2 regions of the Neobacillus sp. NPDC093182 genome follow, and region 2 is predicted to be linked to the other one. Evidence: riboswitches for the same ligand, from Rfam matches in the RefSeq annotation. Region 2 holds a riboswitch; the other holds the start of a gene.
The links. A riboswitch is a leader RNA that binds a small molecule or an ion and turns the genes downstream of it on or off. The one in region 2 is predicted to bind thiamine pyrophosphate.
Positions count from the first base shown of each region.

Region 1: it holds a riboswitch for thiamine pyrophosphate, as region 2 does, so the genes downstream of both, thiC (phosphomethylpyrimidine synthase ThiC) here and thiM (hydroxyethylthiazole kinase) in region 2, are expected to answer to the same signal.

Region 1 is NZ_JBIVOI010000024.1:30,298-37,728, reverse strand. Features, by position in the region: gene ACIQAA_RS29665 (CamS family sex pheromone protein) at 1-1,055, shown strand, start outside; gene thiC (phosphomethylpyrimidine synthase ThiC) at 1,499-3,283, opposite strand; TPP riboswitch at 3,425-3,539, opposite strand; gene pruA (L-glutamate gamma-semialdehyde dehydrogenase) at 3,783-5,330, shown strand; gene ACIQAA_RS29650 (YrzI family small protein) at 6,088-6,228, opposite strand; gene ACIQAA_RS29645 (ABC transporter ATP-binding protein) at 6,879-7,431, shown strand, end outside.
Region 2 is NZ_JBIVOI010000010.1:89,668-97,098, reverse strand. Features, by position in the region: gene ACIQAA_RS18525 (MarR family winged helix-turn-helix transcriptional regulator) at 386-832, shown strand; gene ACIQAA_RS18520 (RNA polymerase sigma factor) at 1,050-1,577, shown strand; gene ACIQAA_RS18515 (YhfM domain-containing protein) at 1,561-2,733, shown strand; gene ACIQAA_RS18510 (GNAT family N-acetyltransferase) at 2,945-3,442, shown strand; gene dnaN (DNA polymerase III subunit beta) at 3,630-4,760, shown strand; gene ACIQAA_RS18500 (HAD-IA family hydrolase) at 5,052-5,627, opposite strand; TPP riboswitch at 5,782-5,890, shown strand; gene thiM (hydroxyethylthiazole kinase) at 5,992-6,798, shown strand; gene thiD (bifunctional hydroxymethylpyrimidine kinase/phosphomethylpyrimidine kinase) at 6,811-7,431, shown strand, end outside.

The sequences.
Region 1 (7,431 bases), on a different contig from region 2:
AAGCAATTATTCCGAAATATAATATTTCCGACAACTATTATCGGACGATTTTACCGTTCGAGCCTGGGGAAGCACGCGGTTTAATAGTTGGAAATATTAATACTAGATATGACATTAATGAATTTGAAACAGGATTGATGAGGATTGCTCAGCATCAATTTGACCCCAAAACCTATTTGTTCCGTGAAGGACAGGAGTTAAAGCGTAATACCGTGAGATTGTGGCTGAACCGCAAATTTACACCAGCTCAATTAACTGAAGAGGGTTTAAAGGAAAGTGAAAACATTGGTTTAAACCCGCTTATGGAAGACGGGGCAGATTTTAGGGAAGGGAATACTAACAGTCCTATTTACTTAGCCCATATCTTAGAACATAATTACCTGATTAAAGGAGAAAACGATACTGTAAAATTAGGCGGTGTCGTGATTGGATTGGCATTAAATTCCGTTCATTATTACCGTACAGCAGTGGGTGAACCTTATTTTGAGAGGGAAATCGATTTTGCTGAAATGGAACGGGAAGGAAAGAAGATTGCCGAGGAAGTCCTTAAGCGCCTGCGGGCCATGAAAAATCTAAAGGATGTTCCGATTACCATTGCTCTGTTTGAACAGCAAAGCAGGTCATCTGTGGTGCCTGGCACCTTTTTTACCTATACCAATGTCGATAAAGGAAGCTCAACCATTAATACCTGGGAGCCGGTGGCTGAAAAGTATTTCCTATTTCCATCTACAGAGGCACAAGAGGCACACCGTGATGACGTAACTGCATTTTTAAACTTTAAGCAGGATGTGGAGGAGTATTTTCCAAACTTTAATGGTGTAATTGGCCGCGCCTTTTATATTGGGGATCAATTTACTGATTTAGATATCACCATTCCGATTCAGTTCTATGGGAAATCTGAAGCCATTGGTTTTACTCAATATGTAACAGGGCTTGTCCTAGAGCATTTTCCAGATTATATATCCGTTTCGGTAAGTGTCACCTCTGTTGACGGACCTGAGGCATTAATCGTCCGCAAGGCAAATGAGGCTGAACCGTTTGTGCATATATATTAACCTGGCGAAAATTATCAAGACGTAACTTAAAAATTCTTTATAAATAAAGGACAATACATATTTTAGTATCACTAATATGTGTTGTCCTTTTGTTTATTTATTTGCACAGCACTCCACTTGTGGGCCAGTATTGTCGAAAAAATATCTAAAGGAATGTCCTTTTATTTAAGTAATTGAAGATAGACAACCTTGCCTCTTTTAAAAAGATAATAGTAAGGCAAGGTTTCTTTTAATATTTTTTTAGCCTTCCACTGCTAATAATATAAAACATTTACTTTATTACACTTGATACATGTTTCATAATATAGATTGATTTTAAAATGATGATCACAATTTTGTTGTATTTCTACTAAACGTTTTTCCAAAAAGGCAAGATGAATTTTCAACTGAGTAATTTCCTCTTCAATTTTTTGGATCTTCACCGAAATAGCCTCCCAAGAAAGTTATTGATAAATGTTACCCCCAGATTGTTTAAACTCTGTAGCTTTTTCCTTCATACCCTTTTCGATAGCTTCATTCGCCTCAAGCTTGTTTTCTTTCGCGTAATTACGAATATCTTGAGAAATTCTCATGCTGCAAAACTTCGGTCCACACATTGAACAGAAATGTGCCGTTTTTGCACCTTCTGCAGGTAACGTCTCATCATGATATTCCAAAGCTCGTTCAGGATCCAATGATAAATTAAACTGATCTCTCCAACGGAATTCAAAACGAGCTTTTGATAAGGCGTCATCTCTTTTGTGTGCACCTGGATGTCCTTTTGCTAAATCAGCAGCATGTGCAGCTATTTTATAAGTTATAACACCTTCACGTACATCATCTCGGTTTGGTAGACCTAAATGTTCTTTTGGTGTTACATAACAAAGCATAGCCGTACCAAACCAACCAATCATGGCTGCACCAATCGCGGATGTAATATGATCATAGCCAGGAGCTATGTCAGTTGTAAGTGGACCTAGAGTATAGAAAGGAGCTTCCTTACAAATCTCCAGTTGTTTGTCCATGTTTTCTTTTATAAGGTGCATAGGTACGTGTCCTGGACCTTCAACCATTACCTGTACATCATGCTCCCAAGCAATTTTTGTTAATTCTCCAAGAGTTTCTAATTCCGCAAATTGTGCTTCATCATTGGCATCCGCAATTGAACCAGGGCGTAGACCATCTCCTAAGGAGAATGAAACATCATAAGTTTTCATAATCTCACAGATTTCTTCAAAGTGAGTATATAAAAAGTTTTCTTTGTGGTGGTGAAGACACCATTGTGCCATAATAGATCCACCTCGAGATACAATACCTGTTAAACGCTTTGCTGTTAACGGAACATATCGCAAAAGAACACCAGCATGAATGGTGAAGTAATCCACGCCTTGCTCGGCTTGTTCAATTAAGGTATCACGATAAACCTCCCATGTTAGATCTTCGGCAACACCATTTACTTTTTCAAGCGCTTGGTAGATAGGAACGGTTCCTACAGGAACAGCCGAATTACGAATAATCCATTCCCTTGTGGTATGAATGTTTTTACCTGTTGATAGGTCCATAATATTATCAGCACCCCACCGTGTGGCCCATGTCATTTTTTCGACCTCTTCTTCGATGGATGATGAAACAGCAGAATTCCCAATATTTGCGTTGATTTTAACATGGAAATTACGTCCAATAATCATAGGCTCTGCCTCTGGATGATTGATATTAGAAGGAATAATTGCTCGCCCTTTTGCAACTTCTTCACGCACAAATTCAGGTTTCATATTTTCCCTTAATGCGATAAATTCCATCTCAGGAGTGATGATGCCCTTCCTTGCATAATGAAGCTGTGTGACGTTTCTTCCTTTTTTTGCACGTAATGGTTTACGCTTTAAACCCGGGAAAACATTATGATTAGCACGAGGATCTTTCTCATCCTTATATCCATTGTCTTCAGCCTTAATTTCTCTTCCTTCATATTCCTCAACATCTCCTCGTTCATGAATCCATGAGCTTCGAAGAGAAGGAAGACCTTTTGTAATATCAACTGAATAATCAGTATCCGTATATGGCCCACTTGTATCATAGACCCGAATTGGCGGATTTTCTTCTTCACCAAAGGTGCCTGTTGTCGGACTAAGTTCAATTTCACGCATTGGTACCTTGATATCGGGTCTTGAGCCTTCAACATAAACCTTTTTACTACCTGAAAAGCTAGACATGATGGAAATGCGTTTTTCGTTTAATGAAGTTGTTGACATAAAGTAAATCTCTCCCTGTTTTTAAAATTAAAGGTCGAGATCTAGAACAAAACGAGTGGATGAAAAGTAATGAAGTACATAAAAAAAGCCGAGTCCAAAAAGGATGGACCGGCTTTATATGTAGAAGTTTATTCAATACATGATGACTTTTTCTAACTTCCCCACGCTAGTATGATCTAGATCAGGTCCGAAGGGTCAAGAAACTTCAACGTGTTTCTCTCTCAGCCCACCTTATTGGACTCCCCTAGTTATTACTATTCAATTTGGTTTTAGTATACATGAGTCTTAAGTAAAATAAAAGGAACATTAAAAAAATAAAAAATATAAAAACCGTATCTACTTGGAAATAATATCCTCATCTGAGTATAGTAGGGTTAACCATACGCCAGGTTTTTTTTGCCAAAATATGCCTTAATGGCTATCCATTGATACGTGTAAAAGAAACATGTTAGAATGTACGAGGATGTAATGTTTTTTAATACATAGGAGGTTTTAAGACATGGTACAACCTTATAAGCATGAACCATTCACAGATTTTACAATTGAAGAAAACCGTCAGGCCTATCTTAACGGGATAAAGACAGTTGAGAGTTATTTAGGCAAAGATTACCCACTTGTAATCGGCGGAGAAAAAATTACAACAGAAGATAAAATCGTTTCTTATAATCCCTCAAATAAAGAAGAAATAATTGGAACCGTTTCAAAAGCTAGCAGAGATCTTGCGGAACAAGCAATGCAGGCAGCCGTTGAAGCGTTCAAAACTTGGAAAAAAGTGAAAGCAGAAGTACGTGCAGATGTATTATTTAAAGCAGCGACCATTATTCGCCGCCGTAAGCACGAGTTCTCTGCCCTTTTAACAAAGGAAGCAGGTAAACCATGGAAGGAAGCGGATGCAGATACTGCAGAAGCAATTGACTTTCTTGAATATTATGGCCGCCAAATGCTGGAACTTAAAGATGGTGTTCCCGTTAATAGCCGTCCAAACGAATTTAACCGTTATAACTATATTCCACTAGGTGTGGGAATCATCATCTCACCTTGGAATTTCCCATTAGCAATTATGGCTGGTACAACAGTAGCAGCGATTGTTACAGGTAATACCGTTTTATTAAAACCAGCTTCTACCACTCCAATTGTTGCAGCGAAATTCGTTGAAGTAATGGAAGAAGCAGGTCTGCCTAAAGGTGTATTAAACTTCGTACCAGGAAGCGGTGCTGAAGTGGGCGACTACTTAGTAGACCATAAAGATACTCGTTTCATCAGCTTCACAGGTTCACGCGACGTTGGACTTCGTATTTTCGAACGCTCTTCTAAAGTGAATCCAGGTCAAGTTTGGATGAAGCGTTTGATTGCTGAAATGGGCGGTAAAGATACGATTGTGGTTGACTCCGAAGCAGATTTAGAGCTGGCTGCACAATCAATCGTTGCAGGCGCATTTGGCTTCTCTGGTCAAAAATGTTCAGCATGTTCTCGTGCGGTAATCGTTGAGGATGTTTATGATACGGTTTTAAACCGTGTTGTTGAATTAACCAACCAATTAACTGTAGGTGACCCAACTGAGCAAGGAACTTTCATGGGACCAGTTACCGACAACAATGCTTTCAAGAAAATCATGGAATATGTTGAAATCGGCAAGCAAGAAGGAAGACTAATGACTGGCGGAGAAGGAGACAATTCAAAAGGCTATTTCATTCAACCGACTGTAATTGCAGACCTTTCTCCAGGTGCACGCATCATGCAGGAAGAGATTTTTGGTCCAGTAGTTGGTTTTACGAAGGCGAAGGATTTTACGGAAGCCATTGAAATTGCGAACAATACCGAGTATGGCTTAACAGGTGCGGTTATCACCACTAATCGTGAACACTTAGAGCAGGCTCGTGAAGACTTCCATGTTGGTAACCTATATTTCAACCGTTCATGTACGGGAGCAATTGTTGGCTATCAGCCGTTCGGCGGTTTCAACATGTCTGGAACGGACTCCAAAGCAGGCGGTCCTGACTACCTCTTGCTGCACATGCAAGCAAAGACTACATCTGAAATGTATTAATATCCAATTTTTCAAGCCCAATTCATATGAATTGGGCTTTTTTGATAGTGAAGTACTTGAACGAATGATAAAAGGTTTGTATTAATTGATGGATCAAATCAATTATGGCTGCATTATTTCCTCTTCATCTGCAATTAAAGGTGACGCGTATTCATTAATAAAAAGTATGTAGACCGGAAACAGAAGGCTAGACCCAAATATCAAAAGACTAAATCTTGGAAAAAGTGTAACTCCTGAACTAAGAGGAACTAAAACAGTGAAACAAGATAATAAAAGAATGAAATACGGTACCCACAGAATGAGTAACCAATAGCTGTTTTTTCTACCTAACTTCCATTTTTTTGTTAAGTAAATAAATAGTATTGTTGAAAGTAGAAGTCCAAGTACATTAATAACAGCAACAAGAATGTAAATATTATCCCATCTCCAGCCAGTTAAACTACTTATACGCGTTACATTTATTATGAGTTCAATTGCTATAAACAAAGCTAAAGCGTATAAGGCGCTAATAGTATTTATTTTTATGAAAAACTTCATCATAACCTCCGTAATTAAGAAACAGCATTGAACAACTCCGTGAAAAGTTCATTATTCAATTATACACCTTCTTAACAGAAATTCCTTTTTTATGACACTAGACTATTTACCATTTACTGGCTGATATCGGACCGATCTATTTTAATTTGACGGACGTTAACCAATGTTAACGTCCGACAACCAAGGTTATATTTTATAAAAATCTGCAATTGTAAAAGCGTTAGATATAATCATACATAGAAATTCGCTGGACTTTATTATTCTCATACATTTTTTCAACCACTTCTTGGTGGATAGCTTCTTCAATACTTATCTTTCGTTTTTCGACCATAATGGTAAAGAACAAAATATTGACGGTCATTGAAATCCCTCCTCTAATTAACCAATTATTAATGATAATTTCTCCCTAAACTTTTATAGGTATAGTATATATAGTGTGTGAACGAAAGAAATCGTGACTATGGAGTATTGTTTATTACTGCTTTAGTCTGATATATTTCTTCAAGTTTTGATGTATATAAACCTAGAATAGTCAGAGTCATTTACAACTCCCCCTTCAAAATATCTCTTTGATCTATAAACGTTTTGAATGCTGATCAAAGATACGGGGCAATAAATTAAATTGTTGTAAACAATGGTGCAGGTTCGTTGCACAAGTGTATTAATTAAATCGTTTAAGCAAAAAAGCATTTCCCTGTGTGACAGAGAAGTGCTTTTTCCGTATCTAAACTGAAATGAAAAATCATTTAACAATAATTTTATTATAATAATCGACATTTATTTATTGTAAAACAATAAATTATGTGTTAAAGTCAAATCGAGAATAAATAGGTAAGGTGCTATTTATAAAACAAGGTTCACCGATTCATATAAAATAGTTGTTTTGCTTTTGGGACTTCCTATCCTTGCTAAGTGAATCTCAAAAGTGATGAAGTAATTCATGGAGTAAAGATATTTTACATGGTGAACGAAAGGACGAAATGTCCAAATCTATCATTAACGGAGGAAAATATGAGTAACGAACCTATCATCAGCTTGAGTCATGTGACCAAACGGATTGGCCGAACTACCATCATCGACGATCTTACATTTGACGTACCGCAAGGCGAAATTTTCGGTTTTCTTGGTCCGAATGGGGCCGGTAAAACAACAACTATCCGCATGATCGTAGGTCTGATGTCAATCACGAAGGGCCAGATTGTGATTAAGGGTAAAAATATCAAAACTGAATTCGAGCAAGCAATCCGCCACGTCGGCGCTATCGTGGAAAGTCCAGAAATGTACAAGTATTTGAGCGGGTACCAAAACCTCGTTCACTACGCCCGAATGGTGCCTGGGGTAACCAAGGAACGGATTGACGAAGTGGTATCGCTAGTCAAGCTAGAAAACCGAATCCATGACAAAGTCAAAAAATACTCACTCGGCATGCGCCAGCGTCTCGGAGTCGCTCAAGCCCTGCTGCATCGGCCGTCCCTGCTCATTCTGGACGAACCGACAAACGGTCTTGACCCGGCTGGGATTCGTGAGCTGCGCGATTATTTGCGGCATTTAACCCGTACAGAAG
Region 2 (7,431 bases):
TTTTTACTCCTTTTCAAGAATATATCTTTAACTATTATTCCACTATGAGTAAGTTAATATTACAGAAGATCCTGTAAACAAAATGATGATGCCGATTGTTTTATTAATTCTTGGATTAATCGTATTACTCATAAATTTTGGTTCATTGCTTTAAGCACCTAATCGGACTAGCTGCTTTATCTAATAGGGGTAATGGTGGTGGAATTGACGTGTTGGATGCTTCATTTGTGAACAAGGATTTCATCATTATTATCTAGTCAGAGAAAGTTGACAGCTTTACCATTCAGCCTAAAGGTGAAGAACTTCGGTTGTTGCTAATTGAGATTCCAACTGAAGTCGATTATTCTTTATATAGGAAACCAAGATAACCTTTAAAGGAGGTTGGGTGATGGAAGAACAAAGCAATCTGGATTTAAAATTGTTTCGTGTTTGGATGAAGGCTTCCAAAGCTGTTGTTGAAAATATTCGGAAGGATATTGAAAGTCATAAAATTAATAATGAAAATTTTATGATTCTTGAATTGCTTTACAGTAAAGGTCCTCATCCTGTCCAAAAAATTAGTGAGATACTATCAATTCCTAGTGGAAGTATCACATATGTTGTTGATAAGTTAGAAAAGAAAGGGCTTGTGGAAAGACAGCCAAACCCTAATGATAGAAGGGCTTCTAATGTCGTCCTAACAGAAGAAGGAAGAGCACTATTTGATGAGATTTTCCCAAAACACGTTGCAACCATTTCTCAAAATTTATCATTTATCTCGAATGAGGAAAAAGAACAGCTAATTGATTTATTAAAGAGAATTGGAATTGGTGCACAAAATTTGGAAAAATAAATTTAAAAAGCTATATAGGAATATAAAAAGATTGTGAATGATTGAAACTAACGGGGCGTTGATCCAAGAAGGATTAACGCTTATTTTTGTTGAACTTTATTGAACACACGGGACAGTTTTGGAATTAAAAAGAAGAACTAATAAAAACAAATATAAAGTAAAACTTTTAATTGAGTTAAACGTCTAAACATCAAGTTAAAAAATGGGGGGGAAGAATTTGTCTGATATAAGGGATAAAGAGGTTTTAGAGTGGTACGAACAGTTCCACGAATCAATATTTAAATATATAAATATGGTGATTCAAGATTATCAATCAGCTGAGGATTTAAGACACGAAACCTTTTTAAAGGCTTACGTTAATTATGAATCATTTAGGGGAAATTCCAATCCTAAAACTTGGTTGTTCAGTATCGCTCACAATATAACTGTTGACTACATTAGGAAACGAAGGCCATTAACCATTTTACAAGATGTACTTCTGTTTAAAAAAGATCTTAAGCCATTGCCGGAAGAAATAGTAGAGATCAAAGAAAACTCTCAGGAACTGTATAATGCTTTAGCTAAACTTAAGGGTTCTTACAGAGAAGTAATAATACTTAGAAAGATAAAAGAGTTCTCTATCGAAGAAACCTCAATCATTTTGGGATGGTCTGAAAGTAAAGTAAAGTCAACACTGTTTAGAGCAATCCAAGCTTTAGAAAAAAAGTTATTGAAGGAGGGGGTTCTAAATGAAAAAATTGTCTGAGCATAGCATATTAGATAATGAGCTGAATAAATTGGATTCAAATATTATTTGGAAAAAAGCCAATAGCAATGAATTAAAGCAAAAACTCATTACTGACATAAATAAACAATCATATAGGGCTAAATTTAACAGATTTATTGGGCACTCAGTTAGGATTGGGGCATTAGCTGCGGTATTATTTATTGGTTTTATATTTATTAGCCAGAAGGTTAGCGATGTGTCTTTAATTAATGCGGGGAATAATAAAGAAGAAATAAATCAACCTGAGTTACCTATACAGAAAAAGGATGAAACAATTGTTTATACGGCAGAAGAACAGAATTTAATTGAAAGCTATAATGCGAGTAAAAACCTCACTTTAACTGAAGAAGCAACCATTTCTTTGGATTCAATTGCTTCTATTTTAACTAAAATTGGGGAACCGGAGATAATAGCAAAAAAGGAAAAAGGAAAAGTTCTGGTCAATTTATTATATGCTGGAGATAAAGGTCTATCTATCCAAACAAATATTAATGAGCAAGGTTCAGAAAGACTTGCATATGAATCGTTAATAAAAGAGTATCCTAAATATTTGCCGATAACGAGCATTCATAATCATTCAGCTATCCTTATTTATTCAGAAAATCAAAAAACCCATTTGTGTATGTTAACGGATAAATTCATTTATGAAATTTCTGGTAGTAAAAATGCTGAAGACCAAATTAAAATTGCCAAACTGATCAATATTAAGAATTCTGGGGAAGGTGATTATCCTGTAATAGTTAAAGAAAATTCCGAGATTGTCAAAAGCGGAGAAAAAAGCAACACTATTAAAATTGTAAAATTGGGTGGGCAAACTGTTATAAGTGCAACTGTTTCACGAGTTGGCGATAGTATGTTAGATGTCAAGAAACCACACGTTTCTTATAATCAAGAAAACCCAAACGAACTTCAAACTTTAGTTGATGCTATCCAAAGAGCAGAAAAAAGAGTTGGTGTTTTTGATCTGGAATCTCCTGATTATCTTTTTATATTGACCTTTGAAGACAAAACAATAACAAAATACTCACTATGGGTAGGAAATGATGGTGGGTCTATTATGAACGAAAACGATACTCATACATTGTATAAACTACCAAAAGAATTAATTGATGATATAAACTTAATCGTCAAATAAAAACAGTAAAAAAACAATCGGTAATGATTTTCTGCCGATTGTTTTTATTTTATACTTAAGCTAACGAGTGCATTACTGGAAAAACGGTAATGCCTTTTACTTGTTCTACCAACCTAGCAGTTTAGCACTGCGTTTGCTTATTTAACTAAGCAGGTAATTTACACAAGATAATGAATAATATTGGATATATATTTTTTTAGGGGGGGAGTTAATGTTATTCAGAGAAATAACACCGAATGATGCTGGAAGTTTAATAAATTTACTTAAGCAGGTTGAAAGTGAGTCCAAATTTATGCTCTTCGAACCAGGAGAAAGAAAAATGAGTGGAGAAGAGCAGGCAAAAAGAATAGAAGTAATGAGAAAATCGGACAATTCGACCATTTTTATCGCAGAAGAGGATGAACAATTAATTGGGTACCTTATTGCGATGGGCGGTAATGCCACAAGAAACAAACATTCTGTATATATTGTTATTGGAATTTTAGCTCAATGGCGAGGGCTTGGAATAGGAACAATACTATTTGAACAATTAGAGAAGTGGGCAAAAGAACACAATGTTCATCGTTTAGAATTAACCGTAGTAACTCAAAATCAAGCAGGATTACAGTTATATAAAAAAATGGGATTTGAAATTGAAGGAACAAAAAGACAATCGCTCTACATAGACGGCAAATTTGTTGATGAATTCTATATGTCTAAACTTTTATAAAAAAATCTACTTCAACTCCCTCAGTTTAATACGTATCTACAGGAATGCTAACGTGGTGCGTTGTCGAAGAAGGGCAATAACTTTTCTTGTTCCGCTAACTGTGCAGTTTAGTTCAACAAGAAAACAGGGATTATTAGGTATTTTGTCGAATTAGTTTCACTAACGATTAAATGAGGTGGACTATATTATGGAATTTATAATAGATAATGAATGTTTTAACAAAGCAATTTCAGATGTTAATAAAGCAGTATCTTTAAGGACACCTTTCCCTATTTTGTCAGGTATAAAGATAATTGCTAATAATAATTGCTTAATCCTTATCGGAAGCAACTCTGATATTGTTATTGAAAAAGTGATTCCTTTAACAATTGATGGAGTAAAAGTATTGCAAGTTTATGAGGCAGGTAGTGTTGTTATTTCTGCAAAATATTTAAGCGAAATTGTTAAGAAATTACCAGCTAAAGTTCATTTAAAAGTAAATGAAAAACAATTAGTTACTATTCAGTCCGATGAAATTGTAACTAATCTGTACGGATTTAATTCTGAAGAGTACCCAAAGCTTCCTGAAATTGACGAAACTATTTGCATTAAAATCCCCAGTATTGAATTAATAGAAATTATTAAACAAACTGCGTTTGCTGTCTCAAAGAGTGAGTCTAGACCTGCTCTGACAGGAGTAAATATGTCATTTAAAGATAACCACCTTTCGTGTGTTGCAACAAATTCCCATCGCTTAGCGTTAAGAGAGCTTGAAATAAAATCAAATATAAATGGTTCATTCATAGTTCCAAGTACAAGCCTAAATGAGCTAACCAAGTTAATAAATAATGATAGTGGTGTAATACATATATTTATTACGGAAAGCTATATGGTATTTAAATCAAATACTATCTCACTTTTTTCAAGGCTAATTGAAGGTAATTATCCTAATATTTCAGGATTATTGCCGAATAATTCAAAGACAATAATTACTCTCGATACAAATCAACTATTAAAAGGTATTGATAGAGCTTGTCTTTTGGCAAGTGAATGGAAAAATAACAATGTACACTTAGAAATCAAAGATGGTAAAAAAATAAGAATTTCCTCTAACTCATCAGAAATAGGGAAAATAGAAGAAACTCAAAACATTAAGGCGATTAACGGTGAAACCGATTTAAGTATTTCACTTGATGGCAATTTTTTAATGGATGCCTTAAAGGCAATAAAAGAAAAAGAGATAAGATTGAGTTTTAGTGGTTCAATGAGACCAGTATTAATAGAACCTATTGAAAATTCTTCTTATCTTCATCTAATTTCACCTGTGCGTTCATATTAAATAACCCATTCTTATTACACTAAGTGCAAGATTTAAAGGTACTGCTGCCATTCCTAAGCAGCTTTTTCTTGTTGAGCGAACGGGGCAGTTTAGTAAAAGAAGGATATATTATTGATCATTTAAACTATAGGGTGCTTTAGTCAAATAAGGTTTAGGTACTTCTAATAAAGAAACTCGCCAATTTTACTAAGGCGAGTACTGCTTTTTTATATACCCATGAAGATGTCAAAATGTCTACCATTTTGGCACTTATTTTCGAAAAGCACCTAAAATGAACCCATTAGACTGATTCTACAAGCTTTTATTTTTGAGTACTAAAGAAATAAATTCACCGTAACTATCTAGATGAAAATCTGCTTCGATGTTGCGATTTTGAAATGCAATGGTTTTAATCCCTAATTGTCTTGCTGGAAGTAAATCTAATTCCCGGTCACCCACCACCAAATCGATGTCATATTTTTCCAAGACAAATTCATAAGAAGAAGGGTGGGGTTTTCTGTGGAATCCTTGTTCCTCTACCGAAACAATCTCTTTAAAGTATTTTGTTAATCCATATTTATTAAGTAGATTTTCGGCAGATTCCCTGTCACGATGGGTCACAATAATATTGTTTTCAACGGCTGCTAAAACTTCTTCTAAATGTTCAAAAGGCTTACTGTCTTTAGAATATTTTATATCCAGTTGTTTATATTCGGCACGTCGGTCTTCATCAATCCCAAAATGTTTAAAGGCCGTTTTTGAATCGACTTTCAGCCATCGTAATACTTCATCACGATCAAGGTCACGCTGACTTAATTTAACAAAACCTTCGACCAGTGCCGGATATGTATCAAAAAGTGTTCCATCAAAATCCCATAATATGTTCATCTTTTATTCCCTCATTTCGAACTTTTTGTAAAATAACACTGAAAAATATTACTTTATCATTATCTTTTGCATAACACCAGTAATCATCTGGATGGATCAAAAAACTTTACATATCGAAAATTGTAGACTATTATAAGAAATAATTACATACGATGTTACCTACTAGGGGTGCCCCAATACGGGCTGAGAGAAAAACGTACGTTTTTTAACCCTTTGGACCTGATCTGGATGATACCAGCGTAGGAAAGTAGCCAAGTGAAATTACCTTTTTCTCTAACTATTAAGCCAGGTCCTATTATAACGGATCTGGCTTTTTTATGTTTAGAAGACTAATAGGTTAATGAATGAAGATGGGGGTGCTGTGATGAATCATCACGATGTAAGTTCTATTTTACAAAGGGTAAGAGATGAAAACCCGCTCGTACATAATATTACCAATGTAGTGGTCACCAATTTTACCGCAAATGGTCTTTTAGCACTTGGAGCTTCACCGGTGATGGCTTATGCTCCGGAAGAAGTGGCAGATATGGTGAGAATTTCACGTGCGCTAGTTCTAAATATCGGGACATTAAACAAGGACGTGGTCAGCTCGATGATCTTAGCTGGAAAAACAGCCAATGAGCTGGGAGTTCCGGTGATATTCGACCCCGTTGGTGCAGGAGCTACGCTGTTCCGTACGGAAATGGCACAAAAGATAATCGAAGAAGTGAAGGTATCTGTTATTCGCGGAAATGCTGCAGAAGTCGCCAATGTTCTAGGCGAAAAGTGGGAGATCAAGGGCGTGGATGGCGGTGCACATCAGGGAAGTAATGTCGAATTGGCTGTCACCGCGGCGCAAAAGCTGCATACCACTGTCGTGATTACCGGGAAAGACGATGTACTGACAGATGGGGAGACGACGTATTTGGTCTCCAATGGTCACCCTCTGTTAACAAAAGTGACAGGAACAGGCTGTCTGTTAACCTCTGTCATTGGAGCCTTTGCTGGAGTGGAAAAGGACTTACTGCTTGCTGGGTTGTCTGCGCTAACCTTTTATGGAATCGCAGCGGAAAAAGCATTCGAAAAAGCGGGTGATTTGGGACCTGGCAGCTTCCAAATTGAATTTTTAAATCAACTATCACACGTTTCTTCAGAGGATATTCAACAATTAGCGTCATTCAAACAAGTATAAGGAGTGTACATCATGAAAAAAGCATTAACGATTGCTGGGTCTGATAGCGGCGGCGGTGCAGGAATTCAGGCAGATTTAAAGACTTTTCAAGAGTTAGAGGTTTTCGGGATGTCAGCACTGACAGCCGTTACTGCCCAAAATACTTTGGGGGTTCAAGCTGTCTATCCGATGACTGCTGAGGCAGTTAGTAAACAAATACAATCGATTGGCGAAGATATGGGTGCAGACGCCGTTAAAACAGGAATGCTGTTTAATGCAGAAATCATTAAAGCTGTTTCTGAGCAAATAGAACACTACAACTGGCAAAATGTCGTGGTTGATCCCGTGATGATTGCAAAGGGCGGGGCGTCCCTGCTCCAATTGGAGGCCATTTCGGCATTGAAAAAGTATTTGTTACCACTGGCGATGGTGATTACACCTAATATTCCTGAAGCGGAAGTTTTAACAGGGATCTCGATTCGAACAGATGAAGATAAAGAGGAAGCGGCTAAATATCTTTATAATTTAGGAGTTAAACATGTGGTCGTAAAAGGCGGGCATGATGAAGACCGTAATGTGTCGGTAGATCTATTATATGATGGGATGGAATTTAAGACCTTTACGAGTAAAAGAATTCCTACAAAGAATACTCAC